DNA from 3 places in the Limimaricola variabilis genome. Region 1 is predicted to be linked to each of the others. Evidence: riboswitches for the same ligand, from Rfam matches in the RefSeq annotation. Region 1 holds a riboswitch; each other region holds the start of a gene.
What was found. Region 1 has a riboswitch for thiamine pyrophosphate ahead of thiC (phosphomethylpyrimidine synthase ThiC). Riboswitches for the same ligand answer to the same signal wherever they lie in the genome.
Positions count from the first base shown of each region.

Region 2: linked by a shared signal. The riboswitch ahead of thiB (thiamine ABC transporter substrate binding subunit) and the one ahead of thiC (phosphomethylpyrimidine synthase ThiC) in region 1 are both predicted to bind thiamine pyrophosphate.
Region 3: linked by a shared signal. The riboswitch ahead of thiD (bifunctional hydroxymethylpyrimidine kinase/phosphomethylpyrimidine kinase) and the one ahead of thiC (phosphomethylpyrimidine synthase ThiC) in region 1 are both predicted to bind thiamine pyrophosphate.

Region 1 covers NZ_CP139691.1:418,472-421,741, reverse strand. Annotated here, with positions in the region: gene malQ (4-alpha-glucanotransferase) at 1-1,559, shown strand, start outside; TPP riboswitch at 1,589-1,719, shown strand; gene thiC (phosphomethylpyrimidine synthase ThiC) at 1,796-3,270, shown strand, end outside.
Region 2 covers NZ_CP139691.1:2,138,791-2,142,060, forward strand. Annotated here, with positions in the region: gene T8T21_RS10620 (thiamine/thiamine pyrophosphate ABC transporter permease ThiP) at 1-395, opposite strand, end outside; gene thiB (thiamine ABC transporter substrate binding subunit) at 404-1,390, opposite strand; TPP riboswitch at 1,425-1,523, opposite strand; gene aroC (chorismate synthase) at 1,616-2,716, shown strand; gene T8T21_RS10635 (PRC-barrel domain-containing protein) at 2,793-3,149, opposite strand; partial or broken gene T8T21_RS10640 (DMT family transporter) at 3,243-3,270, opposite strand, start outside.
Region 3 covers NZ_CP139694.1:186,801-190,070, reverse strand. Annotated here, with positions in the region: gene T8T21_RS19290 (helix-turn-helix domain-containing protein) at 155-1,591, shown strand; TPP riboswitch at 1,692-1,790, shown strand; gene thiD (bifunctional hydroxymethylpyrimidine kinase/phosphomethylpyrimidine kinase) at 1,842-2,642, shown strand; gene T8T21_RS19280 (FAD-dependent oxidoreductase) at 2,639-3,270, shown strand, end outside.

The DNA.
Region 1 (3,270 bases):
TGCGCTCGGAGCGCAATCACGGCATCGGTGATTTCCGCGACCTCGCCGAGATGGCGCGGATCGCGGCGCGCGCGGGAGCGGATTTTCTCGGGGTGAACCCGCTCCACGCGCTGTTCTGGGGCGATCCGGGGCGACGCAGCCCGTTCTTCCCCTCGACCCGCAGCTTTCTCAACCCGGCCTATGTCGCGCTCGACGATCTGCCCGGCCACGACCCGGCCGATATCGACGCAGCCCCGCTGCGCGACGGCGATCTGGTGGATTACGACGCCGTCCTGCCGGCCAAGCTCGCGGCGCTACGACACGCCTATGACCGTCGCCCCTTCGACGGCGACGAGACCGAGTTCGACGATTTCGTCGCGCGCGGCGGCGAAGCGCTGCGCCGCCATGCGCTGTTAGAGGCGCTGTCGCTCAAGATGACGGCCGAGGGGCATGGCGCGGGTTTCGCGAACTGGCCCGCGCCGCTGCGCGACGCCGAAAGCGACGCGGTCGCCGCCTTTGCCCGCGACGAGGCCGATGCGGTCCGGTTTCACCTCTGGCTGCAATGGCAGGCGGCGCGCCAGCTCAACGCCGCCCAGCGCGCCGCCATCGATGCGGGGATGCGGATCGGGCTCTATCTCGATCTCGCGGTGGGCGAAGCGCCCGACGGCTCGGCCCGCTGGGGCGACGGCGCGGCCCAGATGACCGATCTCGCGGTCGGCGCCCCGCCCGACATGTTCGCGGCCGACGGCCAGTATTGGGGCCTCTCGGCCTTCAACCCCGGCGCGCTCAAGGCCCGCGACTTCGCGCCCTTCCGCGACATGATCGCGGCGCAGCTCGCCCATGCCGGGGCGCTCAGGATCGATCATGCCATGGCGCTGTGGCAGCTCTTCCTGATCCCCGAGGGCGAACCGGCGAGCGCCGGTGCGCATCTTCGCTATCCCTTCGACGAATTGCTGCGCGTCCTGGCGGCCGAAAGCCGCGACAAGGGCGCGGTGGTGATCGGCGAGGATCTGGGCTTCGTGCCCGACGGCTTCCGCGAGGCGATGCAGGCGGCCAATATCCTGTCCTACTCAATCCTCTACTTCGAAAAGGACGGTCACCGCTTCAAGCGCCCCGAGGAATACCGCGCCCGGGCGCTGGCCTGCCTGTCGACCCATGACCTGCCGGTGCTGGAGCGCTGGTGGGCGGGCGAGGACATCGCGCTGCGGCGCGAACTCGGCCTCGTGGGGGAGGAGGACAGCGACGCCCATGCCCGCGAGCGCACCCGCGAGCGCCGGGCCCTGCTCGACGCGCTGCGCGCCACCGGGGCACTGCGCGGCCGGCTGCCACGTCAGAAGGACATGCCCCGCGCGGTGCTGGTCGCGGCCTATCGCTACCTCTCAAAGACGCCGGCGGCGCTGGTCGGCGTGCGGCTGGCGGACATGGTCGGACCGCAGGCCCCGACCAACATGCCCGGCACGATGGACGAGTATCCGAACTGGCGTCCGCGCGCCCGGCTCGACCTGTCCGAGATCGAGGCGCATCCCGACTTCGGCGCGGTGACCGCGATGATGCGCAGAACCCGCCCGCGACGCGCTTGACAGGCGACTGACCCGGCGGCAGGGTGGCGGCACTTCACCAGGGGGGCCCCGGCAAGGGGCTGAGATGGCGCTGGGCGAGGTCCTTTGGACCCACGCGCGCGCGGACCCTTCGAACCTGATCCAGTTCATACTGGCGTAGGGACGGTGCGCGGCCTCGGGCGTTCTACATGCCTGCCCGAATCCGCAACTCCCCCCCGCTGTCATGCTGGATCGTCACCGACGCGAGAGGACGCCGCATGACGATCAACACCACCCCGCCCGAATTGCCCAAGGTCACCACGGGCCCGCTGCCCGCCTCCACCAAGATCCATGTCCCGGGCCGCCTGTTTGCCCAGATCCGGGTGCCGATGCGCGAGATTGCCCTGCACCCGAGCGCCGGCGAGCCGGATGTCCGGGTCTATGACAGCTCGGGCCCCTATACCGACCCCGAGACCGCAATCGACACCTCGGCGGGCCTCGCGCGGAACCGCGAAAGCTGGATCGATGCGCGCGGCGATACAGAGCGCTACGAAGGCCGCACCACGCGCCCCGAGGATAACGGCCGCGCCGCCGCCTCGGACCGGCTGCGCCCCTTCCCGACCCGCCACTTGCCGCGCCGTGCCACCGGCGACCGCGCCGTCACGCAGCTCGCCTATGCGCGCGCGGGCATCGTCACGGCGGAGATGGAATACGCGGCAATCCGCGAGAACATGGGCCGCGACGCCGCGCTGGCGCGGGCGCGCGACGGCGAAAGCTTCGGTGCCGCGATTCCCGACCAGGTCACGCCCGAATTCGTGCGCGACGAGATCGCCCGGGGCCGCGCCATCATCCCGTCGAACATCAACCATCCCGAGCTCGAGCCGATGGTGATCGGCCGCAACTTCCTCGTGAAGATCAACGCCAATATCGGCAACTCGGCGGTCACCTCCTCGATGGAGGAGGAGGTCGAGAAGATGGTCTGGGCGATCCGCTGGGGCGCCGACACGGTGATGGACCTCTCCACGGGGCGCGACATCCACGACATCCGCGACTGGATCATCCGCAACTCTCCGGTACCGATCGGCACGGTGCCGCTCTACCAGGCGCTGGAGAAGGTTGGCGGCATCGCCGAGGACCTCACCTGGGAGGTGTTCCGCGACACGCTGATCGAGCAGGCCGAGCAGGGCGTCGACTACTTCACCATCCATGCGGGTCTGCGCCTGCACCACGTGCCGCTCACCGTGGGGCGCACCACCGGCATCGTCAGCCGCGGCGGCTCGATCATGGCGAAGTGGTGCCTGCACCATCACAAGGAAAGCTTCCTCTACGAGCATTTCGAGGAGATCTGCGAGATCTGCCGCCGCTACGACGTGTCGTTCTCCCTGGGCGACGGGCTGCGTCCCGGCTCGATCGCCGACGCCAACGACGCCGCGCAGTTCGCTGAGCTGGAGACGCTGGGCGAACTCACCCAGATCGCCTGGAAGCATGACTGCCAGGTGATGATCGAGGGCCCCGGCCACGTCGCCATGCACAAGATCAAGGAGAACATGGACAAGCAGCTGGCCTGCTGCGACGAGGCGCCCTTCTACACGCTCGGACCCCTCACCACCGACATCGCGCCGGGCTACGACCACATCACCTCCGGCATCGGCGCGGCGATGATCGGTTGGTTCGGCTGCGCGATGCTGTGCTACGTCACGCCCAAGGAGCATCTCGGCCTGCCCGACCGCGACGACGTCAAGACCGGCGTCAT
Region 2 (3,270 bases), 1.5 Mb from region 1:
AACACATGCGCCAGCACCACGCCGTGCCATCCATAGACCGAGACCGGGCCCAGCCCGAACAGCGCCAGCGCGTCGTTGAGAAGCCCGCCGCGTCCGAACACGCCGATCAGGCCGATCACCGCGACGATCACCGGCAGGATGAAGGGCGCGCCGAGAAGCGTGACCAGCGCCGCGCGCCCGAAGAAGCGCCGTCGCGCCAGCGCTCGCGCCACCGGCACGGCGAGCATCACCGACAGGGCCGCCGAGAGCGCCGCCTGCCAGACCGTGAACCGGATCGCGGCCAAGTCGGCGGGGCCGAGACGCAGCGCGAATCCCGCTCGCCAAGCTACCGCCCCGAGCGTTCCCAGCGTCAGCGCGATCACCAGCCCGGCGGCGATGCCGCCAGGCCAACGCATGCCGCGCGTTATTGCGACAGCCCCTGCCGCCATGCCTCGATCGCTGCGTCGCGCTTGGCGTCGGCTTCGTCCTCGGGCAGCCAGATCGCCTTTTCGGGCATGGCGATCGCCTGGAAGCCTTCCGGCCATTCGGCCTGCGGCAGCGCCGAGGGGTAGGACCAGTTCGAGGTCGGGATCAGCGACTGGAACTCGGGGCTGACCACGAACTGCATGAACTGCTTGGCCAGCTCGGGCTCTTCGCTGCCGGCGAGACGGGCGGCCAGCTCGATGGTCATGTAGTGACCTTCCTCGAAGATCGCCGCCGATACGGTGTCGTCCTCCTCGGCGATCGCGTGGTAGGCGGGCGAGGTGGTGTAGGACAGCACCATGTCGACCTCGCCCTCGGTGAAGAGACCGTAGGCCTCGGACCAGCCCGGCGTCACCGTGGTGATCTTGGGCGCGAGCTTCGCCCACTTGGCCTCGACCTCGTCACCGAACACCTCTTCGGCCCAGAGCGCCAGCGACAGGCCCGAAACCGAGCTGCGCGGATCCTGGATCGCGATGCGCAGATCGTCGGAGGCCGCGACCAGCTCCTCGAAGCTGCCGGGCACCTTCTCGAGCGCCTCGTTGTCGTAGACGAAGGCGAGGTAGGACCAGTCGAAGGGCAGGAAGACCTCGTCATCCCAGTCGATCGGCAGGGTCAGCGCGCCGGTGTCGACGCCGTGCGGCGCGAAGAGCCCGGTCTCGCGGGCCTGCTTCATCTCGGTCGAATCAAATCCGATGGCCACGTCGGCCTCGGCGCGCGCGCCCTCGAGCTTGAGCCGCGGCAGCAGGTCGCCGGTCTGGTAGTCGATCGTGCAGTCGCACTCGGCCTCGAAGGCCTCCTTGATGGCGGGGCCGGGGCCCCATTCGGAGGCGAAGTAGTCGGGTGCGTAGACGGTAAGGGTCCGGTCCTGCGCGACCGCCGGCGAGGCGACGAGCGCGAGGGCGAGACCCGCGATCAGGCGATGGTGCATGGTCATCCTCCGATGCGGGCAGAGCAAAGGCGGAGCGATGTCCCGTCACCTTCCCTCCGCCGGTGTGATCCGGTTCAGGTTCAACGGGTCCGCGCGATGCGCATCTCAGCCAGTGGCCCCCCGAGGTGGGGCGGACATTAGGGCATCGGGCGCGGCGCGCAAGCCCCGTGGCCTTTCCCCAGCCGTCCGCCCGCGCTAAGACCGGCGCGATCAAGGAGAGCGCGCATGTCCCTCAACAGCTTCGGCCACCTGTTCCGCGTCACCACATGGGGCGAAAGCCACGGGCCCGCGCTTGGCGCCACGGTCGATGGCTGCCCGCCGGGGGTGGAGATCCGCGAGGAGGACCTGCAGGTCTGGCTCGACAAGCGCCGCCCCGGCCAGAACAAGCACACCACGCAGCGGCGCGAGCCCGACGCGGTGGAGATCCTGTCGGGCGTGTTCGACGGCCGCGCCACCGGCACGCCGATCCAGCTGATGATCCGCAACACCGACCAGCGCTCCAAGGATTACGGCGACATCGCCGAGACCTTCCGCCCCGGCCATGCCGACATCGCCTATCACCTGAAATACGGGCTGCGCGACTATCGCGGCGGCGGGCGGTCGAGCGCGCGCGAGACCGCCGCGCGGGTGGCAGCGGGCGGCGTGGCGCGGGCCGCGCTCAAGGCTGCATTGCCGGGCCTGAAAATCACCGGCTACATGGTGCAGATGGGCGAGAAGAAGATCGACCGCGCGAAGATCGACATGGAGGAGATCGCCCGCAACGATTTCTGGTGCCCCGACGCGCAGGCGGCGGGCGAATGGGCCGACTATCTCGACGCGCTGCGCAAGGACCACAATTCGGTCGGCGCGATGATCGAGGTGGTGGCCTCCGGCGTGCCCGCCGGGCTCGGGGCGCCGGTCTATGGCAAGCTCGACACCGACCTGGCGGCGGCGATGATGTCGATCAACGCCGTGAAGGGGGTCGAGATCGGCGAGGGCATGGCGGCGGCGGCGCTGACCGGGCGCGACAATGCCGACGAGATCTTCATGGGCGAAAACGGCCCCGAATACGGCTCCAACCATGCGGGCGGCATCCTCGGCGGGATCAGCTCGGGGCAGGACGTGGTGGTGCGCTTTGCGGTAAAGCCCACCTCTTCGATCCTGAGCCCGCGCAAGTCGATCAAGCTGGACGGCAGCCCGACCGAAGTCATCACCAAGGGCCGCCACGACCCCTGCGTCGGCATTCGCGCCGTACCGGTGGCCGAGGCGATGATGGCCTGCGTGCTGCTCGATCACTATCTGCTCGACCGGGGCCAGACCGGGGGCCATCGCGGCCGCATCGGTTGAGGCTACCGCTCAGCGACGAAGAAAGGCCGCCGGGGCACTCCCCCCGGCGGCCTTCTTTCTTGCGCGCTCTCGCGGCTCAGATCCAGTAATAGGGCGCGCCGTAATGGGCGTAGGTCGCCTCTTCCCAACGCCGGTCCTCGTACCAGCGCTCGGGCCGCTCCGGCGCCCCCTGGAGCTGGCTCTCGGTGATGTCGGTGCGGTAGCCGCCGAGGGCGGTGTCGTATTCCAGCTTGGCCCAGGGAATCGGGTGATGCTCCTCGCCCATGCCGAGGAAGCCGCCGAACCCCATTACCGCATAGGTGATCTTGCCGGATTTCTTGTCGATCACGAGGTGGTCGATATGGCCGATCTTCTCGCCACCGGCGCCGTAGACCTCGGTGCCGTTCACGCGATCCGACGAGATCGTGGAATGGCTGTCGCTATAGTCGAACATGACGTCCTCCTGTGCTGTCTCGGGGATAAAACCGACAGCTTGGCCCGGCTGTTCCGCCGCCGGCGCCGATGCGCCGGTTTTGGCCGAGGCGCGGCGCGCCGTCTGCACCGCGAGGATCCCT
Region 3 (3,270 bases), on a different replicon from region 1:
GTGACCTTTCCAGTTGTGGCGCCGAAGGGAGGATCGGTGCCTTGCTGTCTGTAAGGTTAGTGTGGTCATGACGCGGGTGCAGCATAATTTTGTTGCGAACGGGTAATCTTGTAAGTTATGTCAGCGGGATTGGTGAAACATTGTTAGTCATGAAATGAGCGATCGCGGCGAAAAACTCCTGATCGGCCCCCGGCTCAAGGCGCTGCGCGTCTCGCTCGGGCTGACACAGGCCGAAATGGCCGGCCGGCTCGGCGTCTCGGCCAGCTATGTCACGCTGATGGAGGGCAACCAGCGCCCGGCATCGGCCAAGCTGCTGATGCGGCTGGCCGAAGCCTTCGACATCAATGTCAGCGAACTGGCCCCCGAGACCGACGCGCAGCTCGCCGCCGACCTGACCGCGGCGCTCAAGGATCCGGCGCTGGAGGCGGATGTCGGCCGGGTCGAGATCGAGCAGGCGCTGTCGGCGGCGCCGAACGTCGCCGCCGCGCTCGTCCGGCTGCACGACCGCTACCGGCAGCTGGTGCTGGCGCGCCAGACCGACGCCAACCCGCTCGCCGACCGCGACAAGGTCGAGGTGCTCGAGGAGGGCTCGCGCGCGGTGCAGGCGGTGCGGGCCTGGCTGTTCGAGCGGCGCAACCATGTCGACGCGCTCGACCGCGCCGCCGAGGCCACCGCCGAAGAGATGCAGCTGCACCGCTCGGAGCCGCATGTCGCGCTGACCGAGCGGCTGCGCGCGCATGGCATCCGGGTGCGGATCCTGCCCTCGGAGGTGATGGCCGGGCGGCTGCGCCAGCACGTCGCGCATCGCAGCGAGCTGCGGCTGTCCGAGCTTCTCGCCCAGCCGAGTCGCCGCTTCCAGATGGCGGTGCTGCTGGCCCGGCTGGAGCGGGGGCAGGAGATCGCCGACGAGATCGCGGCCTCCGGGCTGAGCGACCCCTCGGCGCTGGCGCTGGCGCGGGTGACGCTCGCCAACTACTTCGCCGCAGCCCTTCTGATGCCTTACGGACGGTTCCTCGCGGCCTGCGAGGCGGCGCGCTACGACGTCGAGCTCCTCGGTCACCGCTTCGGCACCAGCTACGAGCAGGTGGCGCACCGGCTGACCACGCTGCAGCGCGAGGGCGCGCGCGGCATCCCGTTCTTCTTCGTGCGGGTCGACCAGGCGGGCAACATCTCCAAGCGGTTCAGCGCCGGGCGATTCCCCTTCTCCTCCTTCGGCGGGACCTGTCCTCTGTGGAACATCCACGCCGCCTTCGAGGCGCCCGACCGGGTGCAGACGCAGCTGATTTCGATGCCCGACGGGGCGCGCTACTTCTCGATCGCGCGCACCGTCACCCGGCATGGCGGCACGCTCGGCGCGCCGGCCACGCGACTGGCTATCGGTCTGGGATGCGACGTCGCCTACGCGCCGCGCCTCGCCCATGCCGAGGGGCTCGATCTCGACCGGATCACGCCCACCGGGATCGGCATCAACTGCTACCTGTGCGAGCGGCCGAACTGCGCCAGCCGCGCCCACGCGCCGGTGAACCGCAGGCTCGAGATCGACGAAAGCGAGCGCGGCCTCGCGATCTACCGCTTCGAAGGGGAGCGCTGATCCCCTTCACCATTCCCCAAATACGCCGGGGGAGGGCCGCGAGGCCCGGGGGCGGAGCCCCCTCCCTTGCGTCAACCGGGACGCCCGGCTAACGTCGCGCTCGAATCCGTTGGGGTGCCCGTGAGGGCTGAGAGGCGAAAGCCGACCCATCGAACCTGATCCGGTTAGCACCGGCGGAGGGAACGGAGACGCGACCCGGGACAGATGCGCCCGGAGTCCGTCCGCACCCCCGCCGGAAAGGGGGAGCGAGATGCGCGTCAAGACGGCCCTGACCATCGCGGGATCCGACAGCGGCGGCGGGGCGGGCATCCAGGCCGACCTCAAGACCTTCGCCGCCTTCGGCGTCTATGGCACTTCGGCAATCACCGCGATCACCGCGCAGAACACCCGCGGCGTGACCGGCGTGGCGCATGTCGCGCCCGAGATGGTCGCGGCGCAGATCGCCGCGGTGCTGGAGGACATACCGCCCGACGCCATCAAGATCGGCATGCTGGGCCGCGCCGAGACCGTCGAGGCGGTGGCCGACGCGCTTGGCGATCCTGCCGGGCCGGTGGTGCTCGACCCGGTCATGGTGGCGACCTCAGGCGACGCGCTGATCGACGACGCGGCGGTGGCGGCGCTGAGTGCAAGGCTGATCCCGCGCGCGACGCTGCTGACGCCGAACCTGCCCGAGGCGGCGCGGCTCACCGGCCGGGCGCAGGCCGCGAGCGCCGAGGAGATCGCGGCGCAGGGGCGGATGCTGCTCGACCTCGGTGCGGGCGCGGTGTTGATGAAGGGCGGCCATGCGCAGGGCGGCTGCTGCGTCGACCGGTTGGTGACGCGTCACGGGGTGATCGAGGCCGCCGGGCCGCGGATCGACACCCGCGCCACCCATGGCACCGGCTGCAGCCTCGCCGCGGCGCTGGCGGCGCTGATGGCGCTGGGGCGCCCGCCCGAGGCGGCGCTGGAGCGCGCCCGGCGCTGGCTCGAGGGGGCGATCCGCGGCGGCGCGGCGCTCGGCATCGGGTCGGGCCACGGCCCGGTCGATCATTTCCACGAGGGCCGGAGATGATCCGGGTGATCGGCGGCGGGGTGATGGGCCTCGCGGTCGCGGCCGAGCTGTCGGGCCGCGGCCGCGCGGTCACGGTGATCGACCGCGCGGGGCAGGCCGGGCCGCATCACTGTTCGTGGTGGGCCGGCGGCATGCTGGCGCCCGATTGCGAGGGCGAGACGGCCGAGGAGCCGGTGGTGCGTCTGGGCCGCGCCGCCGCCGATTGGTGGGCGGGGCAGGGCGCGCGGGTGATCCGGCGTGGCACGCTGGTGCTGGCGCTCGACCGCGATCGGGCCGAGCTCGCGCGTTTTGCCCGGCGGGTGCCGGGCGCGCCGCTCGAGGCCGAGGGCATCGCGGCGCTGGAGCCGGATCTCGCCGGGCAGGCGCGGCGCGGGCTGCATGTCGCGGGGGAGGCGCATCTCGATCCGCGCGCGACGCTGGCGAGGCTGCGCGCCCGGCTCGCGGCGCAGGGCGTGGTCTTCGAGACCGGCGAGGCCCGGCCCGGCCCCGGCGACATCGACTGTCGCGGGCTGGCGGCGCGCGACGCGCTGCCGGATCTGCGCGGGGTGCGCGGCGAGATGGTCGTGCTGCGGCTGCGCGACCTCGACATCACCCGGCCGGTGCGGCTGCTGCATCCGCGCCACCCGCT